3 regions of the Alcanivorax sp. IL2 genome follow, and region 1 is predicted to be linked to each of the others. Evidence: predicted binding sites of a transcription regulator. Region 1 holds the regulator's gene; each other region holds the start of a gene.
What was found. Region 1 encodes sigma-54, which starts transcription at its own class of promoters, with help from an activator protein. Its sites were predicted from a motif close to TGGCACNNNNNTTGCTNT; they were not measured.

Region 1 (3,623 bases):
GTGTCGGGAGCATGCCCACCGGCAGGTTGTCGACGCAGTAGTAGTTCTGGTCTTCCATGGCTTGCAGGGCGGTGGTTTTCCCCGAGCCGGATCGGCCGCTGATGATGGTGAGTTTCATGGTTGCACCGCTTGCACGCTATTTGCAGCACGTTGGCACGCAAAATGGATAGACGAGGGGATGTCCCGGGTGATGCCTGAAAGCGTGTTGCGTTCCTTCATGATGCCAGTCGCAGCTCCGCTTCGGATTCCACGGCGGTGTGATAAAGGTGGTGGTCGTTCTTGCTCAATCGCAGCTCGGCACGGTAATCGTCGTCGTTGAACAGGGACGCCAGGTGGCTGAGGGTTTTCAGGTGCTGTTCCGGGTTTTCCTGGGGAACCAGCAGTACAAAAACCAGATCTACCGGGCGACCGTCAACGGCGTCAAAATCGATGGGGGTAGAGAGTTTCAGCAGCAGCCCGATGGGTTGCTGGCAGTGACCAAGACGACAGTGAGGAATGGCGATGCCTTCACCGATGCCCGTGGAGCCCAGCTTTTCCCGGGCTACCAGGGCGTCGAAGACCTCCTGTTCGTTGAGGCTGTCGCAGCCGGCCGCGGCCAGCTGCGCAACCTGGTCCAGCAGCTGTTTCTTGCTGCTGGCCTGCACCTCGCTATGGGTGCGTGCTTCGGTGAGTAGTTCGCGAACTCGCATAATTGTCGCTTTGGGTTCAGTGGCCGCCGTGCTTGTGGCTGACGGCCTTTTCCTTGTGTTTGAGGATCTGGCGGTCGAGCTTGTCCGTCAGCTTGTCGATGGCAGCGTACATGTCGACTGCTTCAGCGGTGGCGAAGACGTCGGCCCCGGAAATATGGATAGTGGATTCCGCCTTGTGGGTCTTGGGTTCCGGGGAAAGGATCACCTGGACACTGGTAATCTGGTCGAAATGCCGTTCAAGACGGGAGAATTTGTCTCCTACGTAGGCTCGCAAAGCATCGGTAATTTCCAGGTGATGACCGCTGATATTAATTTGCATGGCTGGCTCCTTTACCTGCTCGTTGGGCCGTCCCGGCGCCTACACCAAACGCTTGCGGGCGCTGGATGACGGTATTCTCATCGCCTCACGGTACTTGGCGACTGTCCGGCGCGCTACATTGATTCCCTGCTCATTCAGCAAGCTTGCAAGCTTGTTGTCGCTGAGCGGTTTGCGGGGATTCTCGGCAGCGACCAGCTTCTTAATAATGGCACGAATAGCGGTGGAGGAACACTCACCGCCGCCGTCTGTTCCCACGTGGCTGGAGAAGAAATACTTCAACTCAAAGACGCCGCGGGGTGTCATCATGTATTTCTGGTTGGTGACCCGACTGATGGTCGATTCGTGCATCTCGACGGCGTCGGCAATGTCGGCCAGAACCAGGGGTTTCATGGCCTCTTCCCCATAGTCGAAGAAGTCCTGCTGAACGTCAACGATGCGGGTTGCCACCTTCAGCAGGGTGTCGTGGCGGCTTTGCAGGCTCTTGATGAACCACTTGGCTTCTTGCACGCAGTTGCGCAGGTACTGGCCATCCTCGCCACCGGCCTTGCGGGCCATGGAGGCGTACTGCTGCTGCAAATTGACCTTGGGCAGCACCTCCTCGTTCAGGCTGACCTGCCAGCGCCCCTGGTGCTGGCGTACGATCACGTCCGGCACCGCGTAATCCACCTGGCTTTCCCCAATCTGTTCGCCGGGAGCCGGGTCCAGGGTGCGTAGCAGCGAGAGGGCGTCCAGCAGGTTTTCTTCGCTGATCTGCAGTACCCGGCGCAGGGCGGCGTAGTCGTGCTTTTCCAGTAGCTCGAGATGCCCGAGCAGGGCCAGGGCATAGTCCAGAAAGGGCGTGTCCGTGGGCAGTTGGCGCAGCTGCACCCGCAGGCAGTCGGCCAGATCCAGACTGGCAACTCCCACCGGGTCGAATTGTTGCAGGCGGTGCTGCACAGCCAGGACTTCATCGGCTTCCAGCTCGTCACCTTCGGTGAGCAGGTCATCCTGGGCGTTCATCATCGCCACGATGTCGTCCACGGTGACGGTCAGGTAGCCGCGATCGTCCAGGGATTCGATGATGGTCATGGCGATAATGCGGTCCACATCGCTCATGGGGGTCAGATTCAGTTGCCAGAGCAGGTGGTCCTGTAGATTGCCGGCCACACTATGGCGCTGCTGCCAGTCGTCGGCATCGTCGGGGAGGGCGCTGGAGGCGCTGCTGGTCTGGCCGGAATAAACATCGTCCCATTCCGTTTCGATGCCGGGTTCGTCATCCACGAACTCTTCCAGGGCATCGTCACGCTCGGTATCCAGCTCCTGGTCGTCCTGACGTTCCTCGTCAGCGTCAGGCAGGGATTCGTCACCGAAATCATCGGCCAGCTCCAGCAACGGATTACTTTCCACGGCCTGCTGAATCTCTTGACGCAGGTCCAGCGTGGAGAGCTGCAGGAGGCGTATAGCCTGCTGCAGCTGCGGAGTCATGGTCAGCTGCTGGCCGATTTGTAGTTGTAGGCTTGGCTTCATACTGCTCAGACTGGTGTCATCCCCAAAACCTGAGAATAACAGCCTATGCATAAGGCAAGCAATATTTGTGCCAATGGTGGTTGTGTGCTAGGAGGAAGGTAGTTAACAGTGAACAGTTAATAGTTAACAGCGCGCGGGGCAGGTTTTCTGTGTTTCAAGCCTTTCCGTCGCGAACAAGCTATGGGCGCGGCGGCTTGCTCAAAAATAGTGCATGCCCCGGCCGCGAGCTGTTAACTGTTCACTATTAACTATTTACTGCCTTTTACAGCCTGAAATCGGCCCCCAGATACACATCCCGCACCTGCTGGTTGCCAAGAATGGTGTCCGCATCGCCGGAGGCGATGATATGGCCGGCGCTGACGATGTAGGCGGTGTCGCAGATATCCAGGGTTTCGCGCACGTTGTGGTCGGTGATCAGTACGCCGATGCCGCGCTCTTTCAGATGGCGGATGATGCCCTTGATGTCGTTCACGGAAATCGGGTCCACGCCGGCGAAGGGTTCATCCAGCAGGATGAAATCCGGGTCGGTGGCCAGGCCGCGGGCGATTTCTGCCCGGCGCCGCTCACCGCCGGACAGGCTCATACCCAGGGAATCACGGATGTGGGTGATATGGAATTCCTTGAGCAGGCTTTCCATGCGTTCGTGACGCTCCGCCTTGCTCAGCTCCTTGCGGGTTTCCAGGATCGCCATGATGTTCTCTTCCACGGTCAGGCGGCGGAAGATGCTGGCTTCCTGGGGCAAGTAGCCGATGCCACGCTGGGCGCGGCCATGCATGGGCAGATGGGTGATATCCGCCTCGTTGATGTCGATCCGACCGGCGTCCGCTTCCACCAGTCCGACAATCATGTAGAAGCAGGTGGTCTTGCCGGCGCCATTGGGACCGAGCAGGCCGACGATCTGGCCGGCTTCCACGTCCAGGGAGACATCTTCGATGACCCGGCGACCCTTGTAGCTTTTTGCCAGGTGGTGGGCACGTAAATGGCTCATGGGGTGTTTGGCTCCGCCTCTGAGGAGGGCGCTACGGGCGCCTCGTCGTTTGCATTGTTGTCCGCAGGGGTGTCTTCCTTGGGCGTCTGGTTCTCGGCAGGGATCACCAGTCGTACCCGTT
Region 2 (3,623 bases), 1.7 Mb from region 1:
GCTGCACAGTCTGATTCATCGTTTGCAGTGGGACGATCAGCTCCACCGGCGGCTGGAGCAGGTGCGGCTGGTGTTCATGCCGATGATCAATCCGGGCGGTATCTGGAAGCGCACCCGCAGCAACCCCAATGGCGTGGATCTGATGCGTAACGCCCCTATTGATGCCATGGGCAGGGTGCCCTTTCTGGTGGGCGGCCACCGCATCAGTCGCCATCTGCCCTGGTACCGGGGGAAAAGTGGCAACCCCATGGAGCCGGAAGCCCAGGCCGTGGCTCGCGTGGTACGCGAAAAGCTGATGCCGGCTCCATTTTCCATGAGCCTGGACTGTCACAGCGGCTTTGGCCGACGCGACCGGATCTGGTGCTGTTACGCCCGCAGCCATCGCCCCATTCCCCATATCGGCGAAGTATTCCGGCTCAAACAGCATTTTGAGGACACCTACCCTCACCATCATCCCTACCTGATCGAGCCACAGTCAGTGAACTACACCACCCATGGTGATCTGTGGGACTACCTTTACGACGACGCCCAGGAACGGGCACCGCATCACACCTTCCTGCCGTTCACCCTGGAAATGGGCTCCTGGCTATGGGTGCGCAAGAACCCGCGGCAGATGCTGGATTTCTTCGGATACTTCAACCCGGTAATCGGCCACCGCCATCACCGGGTACTGCGTCAGCACCTGCCCCTGTTCGAGTTTCTCACCGCCATGACTGCCAACGCCGGCAACTGGCTGCCCACTACCCGGGAAAAACCGGCACTGACCCGACAGGCCATTGCGCACTGGTTCGGGGACGCTGACTAACCGCTGATCTTTTGTAGGAGCTTGCTTGCAAGCGAATTCGCCTCCCTTCGCTTGCAAGCAAGCTCCTACACAGGTTTCTCACGCCATCTGCGAGGCCACCATCCATTCATGGCCCCGACCTTGCAACAGAAAAGCCCATTGGGTCCGCCGCCCGGCTGACTTACACTTTGCCAAACGCCTCGATAAGGACACACCATGAAAGCCCTGATACTTGCCCCCCTGGCCCTGCTGGCCGGCTGTCAGCACCTGAATTACCAGCCACCGACCAGTGGAGATACCGCCCAGGTCACCTTCACCAGCAACAATACAGCCGCTCAACCGGTGGTCTGTGTGCCCGGCAAGGGCTTCAAATCAACGGAATACGCGCTGTCGCAAAACCCGGTTAGCGGAGGAGCCCTGGACGATTTACTGAAAACAATGAAGAAAAGCCCCCAGGTCACCACTACGGTCGATATTGCCCCGGCTACCCGCATCGGCGTCATCTATAACCGCCGTCAGGCTGACAATAGCCGTGACCGCTGCAAAGTAGCCCTGCAGTTTGCCCCTCAGGCCGGCGGCGACTACCAGGCGCACTTTGTCCATGAGAACGGTCAATGTGGTTTGTCACTGAAAGACGCCAGCGGCGCCAGTGTGGATGCCGTGCTCACGGACTGGCAGTGCCCATAATATGCGCACCAATGCGGTGCGCAGCACCAATTTCGCGCACCGCATTGTCTGTTTCCCCTTTGTTAAACCCCCTTTTTCTTCCTACGAAACCATCAAGCCGCTGTTTTATATAAACAAAAAATAGTTGGCACGCTCTCTGCAATATCTTTTTCGAGCCGAAAAGGCGGTGCGTCACCAGCGCACATTGAACGAATTAGACTTGTTAAGAGGGTTGCACATGAAAAACGTATTTGGTCTGAAGAAAACCGTTTTGGCCGCTTCCATCGTGGCTGCCAGCCTGGCTCCGGCCATCGCTGCTGCTGAAGTCAGTGGTACCCTGGGCGCTTCCAGCCAGTACTTGTGGCGTGGTCAGCAACTGACCGACGGCGCTGCGGTGTACGGTAGCGTTGACTACTCCCACACTTCCGGTCTGTACGCTGGTGCCTGGGCATCTTCTGAAACCGACGACACCGAGTACGACCTGTACGCCGGTTTCGGTGGCGAGATTGAAGGTCTGAGCTACGACATCAGCTACATCGACTATAATTACACGACCGGTGGCACCACTGCGCCGGACCCGGCTTCCAGCGCGGACTTTGAGGAAGTCCATCTTGGTCTAGGCTTTGCCGGTTTCAGCGCTGATGCTTTCATCGGTGTTGGCGAAGTTGGCCGTGGCGACGATGCCGTAGACTACAAAGATGACTACTTTGCGCTGGGCTACGGCTACGACAAATACGGCATTAGCGCAGGTTATTACGATTACGACGGTGACCCTGAGGTAGACGGCACTCTCGCAGATTACACGCACGTGGATCTCAGCTACGCCGTTACCGAGCAATTCACCTTCACGGCATCCAAGATCGTAGATCAGGAAGACGTGAATGGCGTCGACACTTGGGATGACGACGTAGTATTGAGCGTTGCCTACGAGTTCGCTCTGTAAGCACCAAGAAAACGGGCGGCTCACGCCGCTCACTGTTTAACGCCGCGGGGCTCTCCCTGGTCCTCGCAAACACGCAAGCAACCCCGCGGCGTCTTTTTACCTTCCACGCAACATCCCCCGCGCTTCAGGCAACACGCCAAACCTGTCGTTACCTCTCTGCAGAAAAGTACACTACCAGCGCATCATGATCCGATACCGGCGCCACCCCCTGGCTGCCATAGAGGCTGTGATAGCGACCTGCATTGCCACGGCTTACCGCCATTGTGCTGACAGACGTTTCCAAATCCGGTGACACCCAGATATGGTCCAGGGCCTGTGGTCGGCAACGGTGACGAAAACTGTAACGTTCCCGCTTTGGCAGCCGTTGCCACAGATTGAACAGACCGGATTGCGCAAAACGCCTATAGCTTGCCGAGATACGCCCGGCGCCCCAGGTGCTGTTGAAATCACCGGCCATTATCAACGACCCACTTTGCTCAATGGCCCAGCTGGCCAGCAACGCGGCCTGACGCTGCCTTTTTTGCCGAACCCGTGACTTGTGCAGACCTCGCGCACTACGCAAGTGCACGACGACCAACTGCAACTGCCGAGGAGAGCGCACAGTCACGTGCAAGGGCGGACGGGAAAACAGTGAGTGGCCGTGAAATTCCTGCTCCGCAAACAGGCTTTCTACCGACACAATCCGTACCGGCTGCCGATAAAGCAGCCCCACATCCATGCCGGAAGGGTCATTGCCCTCTTTCAGTGCGACGCGGTAACGCCAGCCGTGCCTGGCAAGGCGTACCGCCAGGGCCTCGAGTAACTCACGATTTTCCACTTCCTGAACAGCCAGCATATGGGGCGCCTGCAAAGGGCCGGCAATAAACCCAGCCAGCGCCTGTATTCGCCTGTTCAACACAGCCTCGGAAAGCGGTTCATCCAGCCGGCTGTCTTTGCGGGTATCGCGAAGCCGCCACAGGTTCAGCGTCGCCAGAGTCCATTCATCCGCTGCGGGGGCGGGCACACCACGGTCGGGAGCAAGGCCTCGGCAATCCGCCCACAGCCCGGTCGCGACCAGCAAACATAAACAAAAAATCAGATATCGCATGCAGGCAGTGTATGAACGCCTAGCACATCGCAACAGTAGAAAACGCGGAGGTTTGTGTAGGAAAAGAGGACGAGATATAAGACACACCCGAAATGCTGCGTGGCCGAGCGTCAAGCTTTCGGCGTCAGCTAAAAGACCTTCGC
Region 3 (3,623 bases), 1.3 Mb from region 1:
GCAGCACCAGTGCCCGGCCCACCGCCATAGAGGGGGCGTTACCCCAGCCGCCATCACCGATTACGCACAGACGCTGCCCGGCCAGGGGCTCCTTGTGTAGCAGCCACGGGCCATGAGGAGTGTGCCACCACCAGCCCAGACTGGCGGCGGCGATGAGCAGGGTCAGCAGTTGTAGCAGTAGGCGAAATTGCATGGAGCCCCGTGGGGTGGCCAGGAATGTCGAGTCTGGACCAGCGATATGACCCTCAGGTGACAGCCGGGCCTGGGTGAAGGGTGCGTCAGGAGGGCGTGATTGCTATACTTCGCCGCCCATTTTTTGAGCGCCGATCAAGGCAGCAGGTTTTTTCACATGACGTCTTCTGTAACTGAGTCAATCCAACCGATTAAGCGCCGCGCTATCGCACTGGTGTCCGGCGGACTGGACTCCATGCTGGCCGTCAAGGTGATGCAGGAGCAGGGGATAGAGGTGGAAGGCGTGAATTTCTTTACCGGTTTCTGTGTGGAAGGCCATACCCATGCCATCCGCAAGAAAGACAAGGATAAGGAAAAGCGCAACAACGCCCTGTGGGTGGCCGAGCAGCTTGGCATCAAGATGCACATCATTGATATCTCCGAGGAGTACAAGGATGTGGTGCTCAACCCCAGGCATGGCTACGGGGCCAACCTGAATCCCTGCCTGGACTGCAAGATTTTCATGGTCAACCAGGCCACCCTGATGATCAACAAGGCCCGGGAGTTTGCCGGAGATCGGGGGTTTGATTTTATCGTCACGGGCGAGGTGATCGGCCAGCGCCCGAAAAGCCAGCGCAAGGCCACCATGCCGATTATCAGCGCGGAATCCGGCGCCGACGAGCGTCTGCTGCGACCGCTATGCGCGAAGAACTTGCCGGCTACCCTGCCAGAACGTGAAGGCTGGGTAGACCGGGAGTCCCTGCACGATTTTTCCGGCCGCAGCCGCAAACCGCAAATGGCCCTGGCCAAGAAGTTCGGGCTGGATGACTTTGCCCAGCCCGCCGGCGGTTGCTGCTTCCTTACCGACGAATCCTATTCCAACAAGCTGGCGGATCTGTGGAAGGCCCGCAACGAGCGTCGCTACGAACTGGATGACATCATGCTGTTAAAGGTGGGGCGTCATATCCGTCCGCAGCCCCACTTAAAGCTGATCATCAGCCGGGAGGAAGGTGAGAACCGTTTCCTGGAGGGATATCGCTACCAGTTTACCAGCATCACTACGGTGAGCTGCCCGGGGCCTTTGGCCCTGGTGGATGGCAATTTCCAGAATGATGAGGAAATGCAGCAGGCGGCGGCGATTGTGGCCCGTTATTCCAAGGGGCGTTCGTCGGATGAGGTTACCCTGGAAGTGCGCAGCCCGGATGGTGTGGCGCGCCAGGTGACTGTTGAGCCGTTTCACCCGGATGCGGTGCCGTTGGCCTGGAATGTAGGGTAAAGCAGCGATGAGCTGTTAGCTGCGAGGAAAACAAACAATGTTGCTGGGGTTGTGCTTCGTTTGGAGCGCGGCACCATCTTTAGAAGCTAGAAGCTAGAAGCTAGAAGCTAGAAGCTAGAAGCTAGAAGCTAGAAGCTAGAAGCCAAGGATTCCTGATGACCGAAGCTTTTCACGAACTGGATGTGCGCCGCATGCTGTGTCCCATGCCGGTGATCAAGACGCAGAACAAGGTGCGCACCCTGGCCTCCGGTGATTGCCTGCGAGTGGTATGCACGGACCCCGGCGCGCTGAGCGATATCCCTGCCTGGTGCCGGATCAACGGGCACGAGGTGGTGGAAACCGGCGAGGCGGGCAATGAGGTGTTTGTGGTCCTGCGGGTAGGCGAGGACAGCGGTGCACTATTTTAGTGCAACAAAATGGTGCAGTGCACCACAGTAACGCACCGTAAGGTGCTATTTTTCCCTTGATTCTGTATTTTGGCGTCAAATGCGCTAAAAAAGGGCTGGCATGGAACTTGCCTCCCTATTGGCAAAGCAGGCCTGGTGGCCGAGAATACCGGCTCTCTGTTCTGCCCTGATGCGGGGCGGGGCGATGAGCCAGAGACAAACCCGCTGTTCCTTAGGAGGACGCACGACAATGTCTGAAAAGACCCTCAAGCTGATTAAAGATAATGATGTGAAATGGGTGGACCTGCGCTTCACCGATAGCCGTGGTAAGGAGCAGCACGTAACCCTCCCCGTGGGCGAAATCGACGAAGATTTCTTCCAGGATGGCAAAATGTTCGATGGCTCTTCCATTGCTGGCTGGAAAGGCATCAACGAGTCCGACATGGTGATGATGCCTGACGACTCTACTGCCGTGCTGGACCCGTTCACTGACGTGGCCACCGTTAACCTGCGTTGTGACATTCTCGAGCCGAACACCATGACCGGTTACGAGCGTGACCCGCGTTCTGTTGCCAAGCGTGCTGAAGAGTACCTGAAGGCTACCGGCATCGCGGATTCCGCGCTGTTCGGTCCGGAGCCGGAATTCTTCGTATTCGATTCCGTGCAGTGGAAATCCGACATGCAGGGTTCCATGTACAACATTCACTCCGAAGAAGCCGCGTGGGTTTCCCACGAAGACTTCGAAGGTGGCAACATTGGTCACCGTCCGGGCGTGAAAGGCGGCTACTTCCCGGTTCCGCCGGTAGATAGCCTGCACGACCTGCGTGGCGCCATGTGTTCTGCCATGGAGTCCATGGGGCTGAAGATCGAAGTTCACCACCACGAAGTGGGCACTGCTGGCCAGTGTGAGATCGGTGTTGGCGCCAACACCCTGACCGCCAAGGCTGACGAAGTGCAGATCCTCAAGTACTGCACACATAACGTGGCCCACGCCTACGGCAAGACAGCTACCTTCATGCCCAAGCCGCTGATCGGCGATAACGGCTCCGGTATGCACGTTCACGTGTCCCTGGCCAAAGACGGCAAGAACCTGTTCGCCGGTGACGGCTACGCTGGCCTGTCCGACGAAGCGCTGTACTTCATTGGCGGCATCATCAAGCACGCCCGTGCCCTGAACGCCTTCACCAACGGTTCCACCAACTCCTACAAGCGTCTGGTGCCCGGTTTCGAAGCCCCGGTAATGCTGGCTTACTCTGCCCGTAACCGTTCTGCTTCCATCCGTATTCCGTTCGTGAGCAGTGCCAAGGCCCGTCGTATCGAAGCACGCTTCCCTGATCCGTCTGCCAACCCCTACCTGTGCTTCGCGGCACTGCTGATGGCTGGCCTGGACGGTATCAAGAACAAGCTGCACCCTGGCGACGCCATGGACAAGGATCTGTACGATCTGCCGGCTGAAGAAGCGAAAGACATCCCGACCGTGGCGCACACCCTGACCATGGCCCTGGATTGTCTGGAAGCCGACATGGACTTCCTGACCGAAGGTGACGTGTTCACCAAGGACATGATCGAAGGCTACATCTCCCTGAAGCGTGGTGAGATCGAGCGTCTGAACATGACCCCGCACCCGGTCGAGTTCGATATGTACTACTCCTGCTAATTTCCTTCGGGAAACATTGCAGAAAGAGGGCCCCCGCTTGTCGGGGGCTTTTTTTGTCTGTGTTATTCTGCTTGAAGCGCCAATTTGTGCATTTGGCCCTTTCCCGTGCTTTATGAGCGAGTGAGAATCAAGG

Region 2: ACMG4N_RS06945 (TorF family putative porin) is a predicted target of sigma-54. The motif match lies at 1,597-1,614, and genes of this name have one in related genera.
Region 3: glnA (glutamate--ammonia ligase) is a predicted target of sigma-54. The motif match lies at 1,951-1,968, and genes of this name have one in related genera.

What each region holds. Positions count from the first base shown of each region.
Region 1 covers NZ_CP179932.1:3,339,050-3,342,672, reverse strand. Annotated here, with positions in the region: gene rapZ (RNase adapter RapZ) at 1-118, opposite strand, end outside; gene ptsN (PTS IIA-like nitrogen regulatory protein PtsN) at 216-689, opposite strand; gene hpf (ribosome hibernation-promoting factor, HPF/YfiA family) at 706-1,008, opposite strand; gene ACMG4N_RS15370 (RNA polymerase factor sigma-54) at 1,048-2,514, opposite strand; gene lptB (LPS export ABC transporter ATP-binding protein) at 2,777-3,502, opposite strand; gene lptA (lipopolysaccharide transport periplasmic protein LptA) at 3,499-3,623, opposite strand, start outside.
Region 2 covers NZ_CP179932.1:1,479,079-1,482,701, reverse strand. Annotated here, with positions in the region: gene ACMG4N_RS06955 (M14 family zinc carboxypeptidase) at 1-805, shown strand, start outside; gene ACMG4N_RS06950 (hypothetical protein) at 1,001-1,471, shown strand; gene ACMG4N_RS06945 (TorF family putative porin) at 1,689-2,393, shown strand; gene ACMG4N_RS06940 (endonuclease/exonuclease/phosphatase family protein) at 2,542-3,396, opposite strand.
Region 3 covers NZ_CP179932.1:1,090,339-1,093,961, forward strand. Annotated here, with positions in the region: gene ACMG4N_RS05130 (metallophosphoesterase) at 1-193, opposite strand, end outside; gene ACMG4N_RS05135 (tRNA (5-methylaminomethyl-2-thiouridylate)-methyltransferase) at 350-1,447, shown strand; gene ACMG4N_RS05140 (sulfurtransferase TusA family protein) at 1,603-1,854, shown strand; gene glnA (glutamate--ammonia ligase) at 2,084-3,490, shown strand.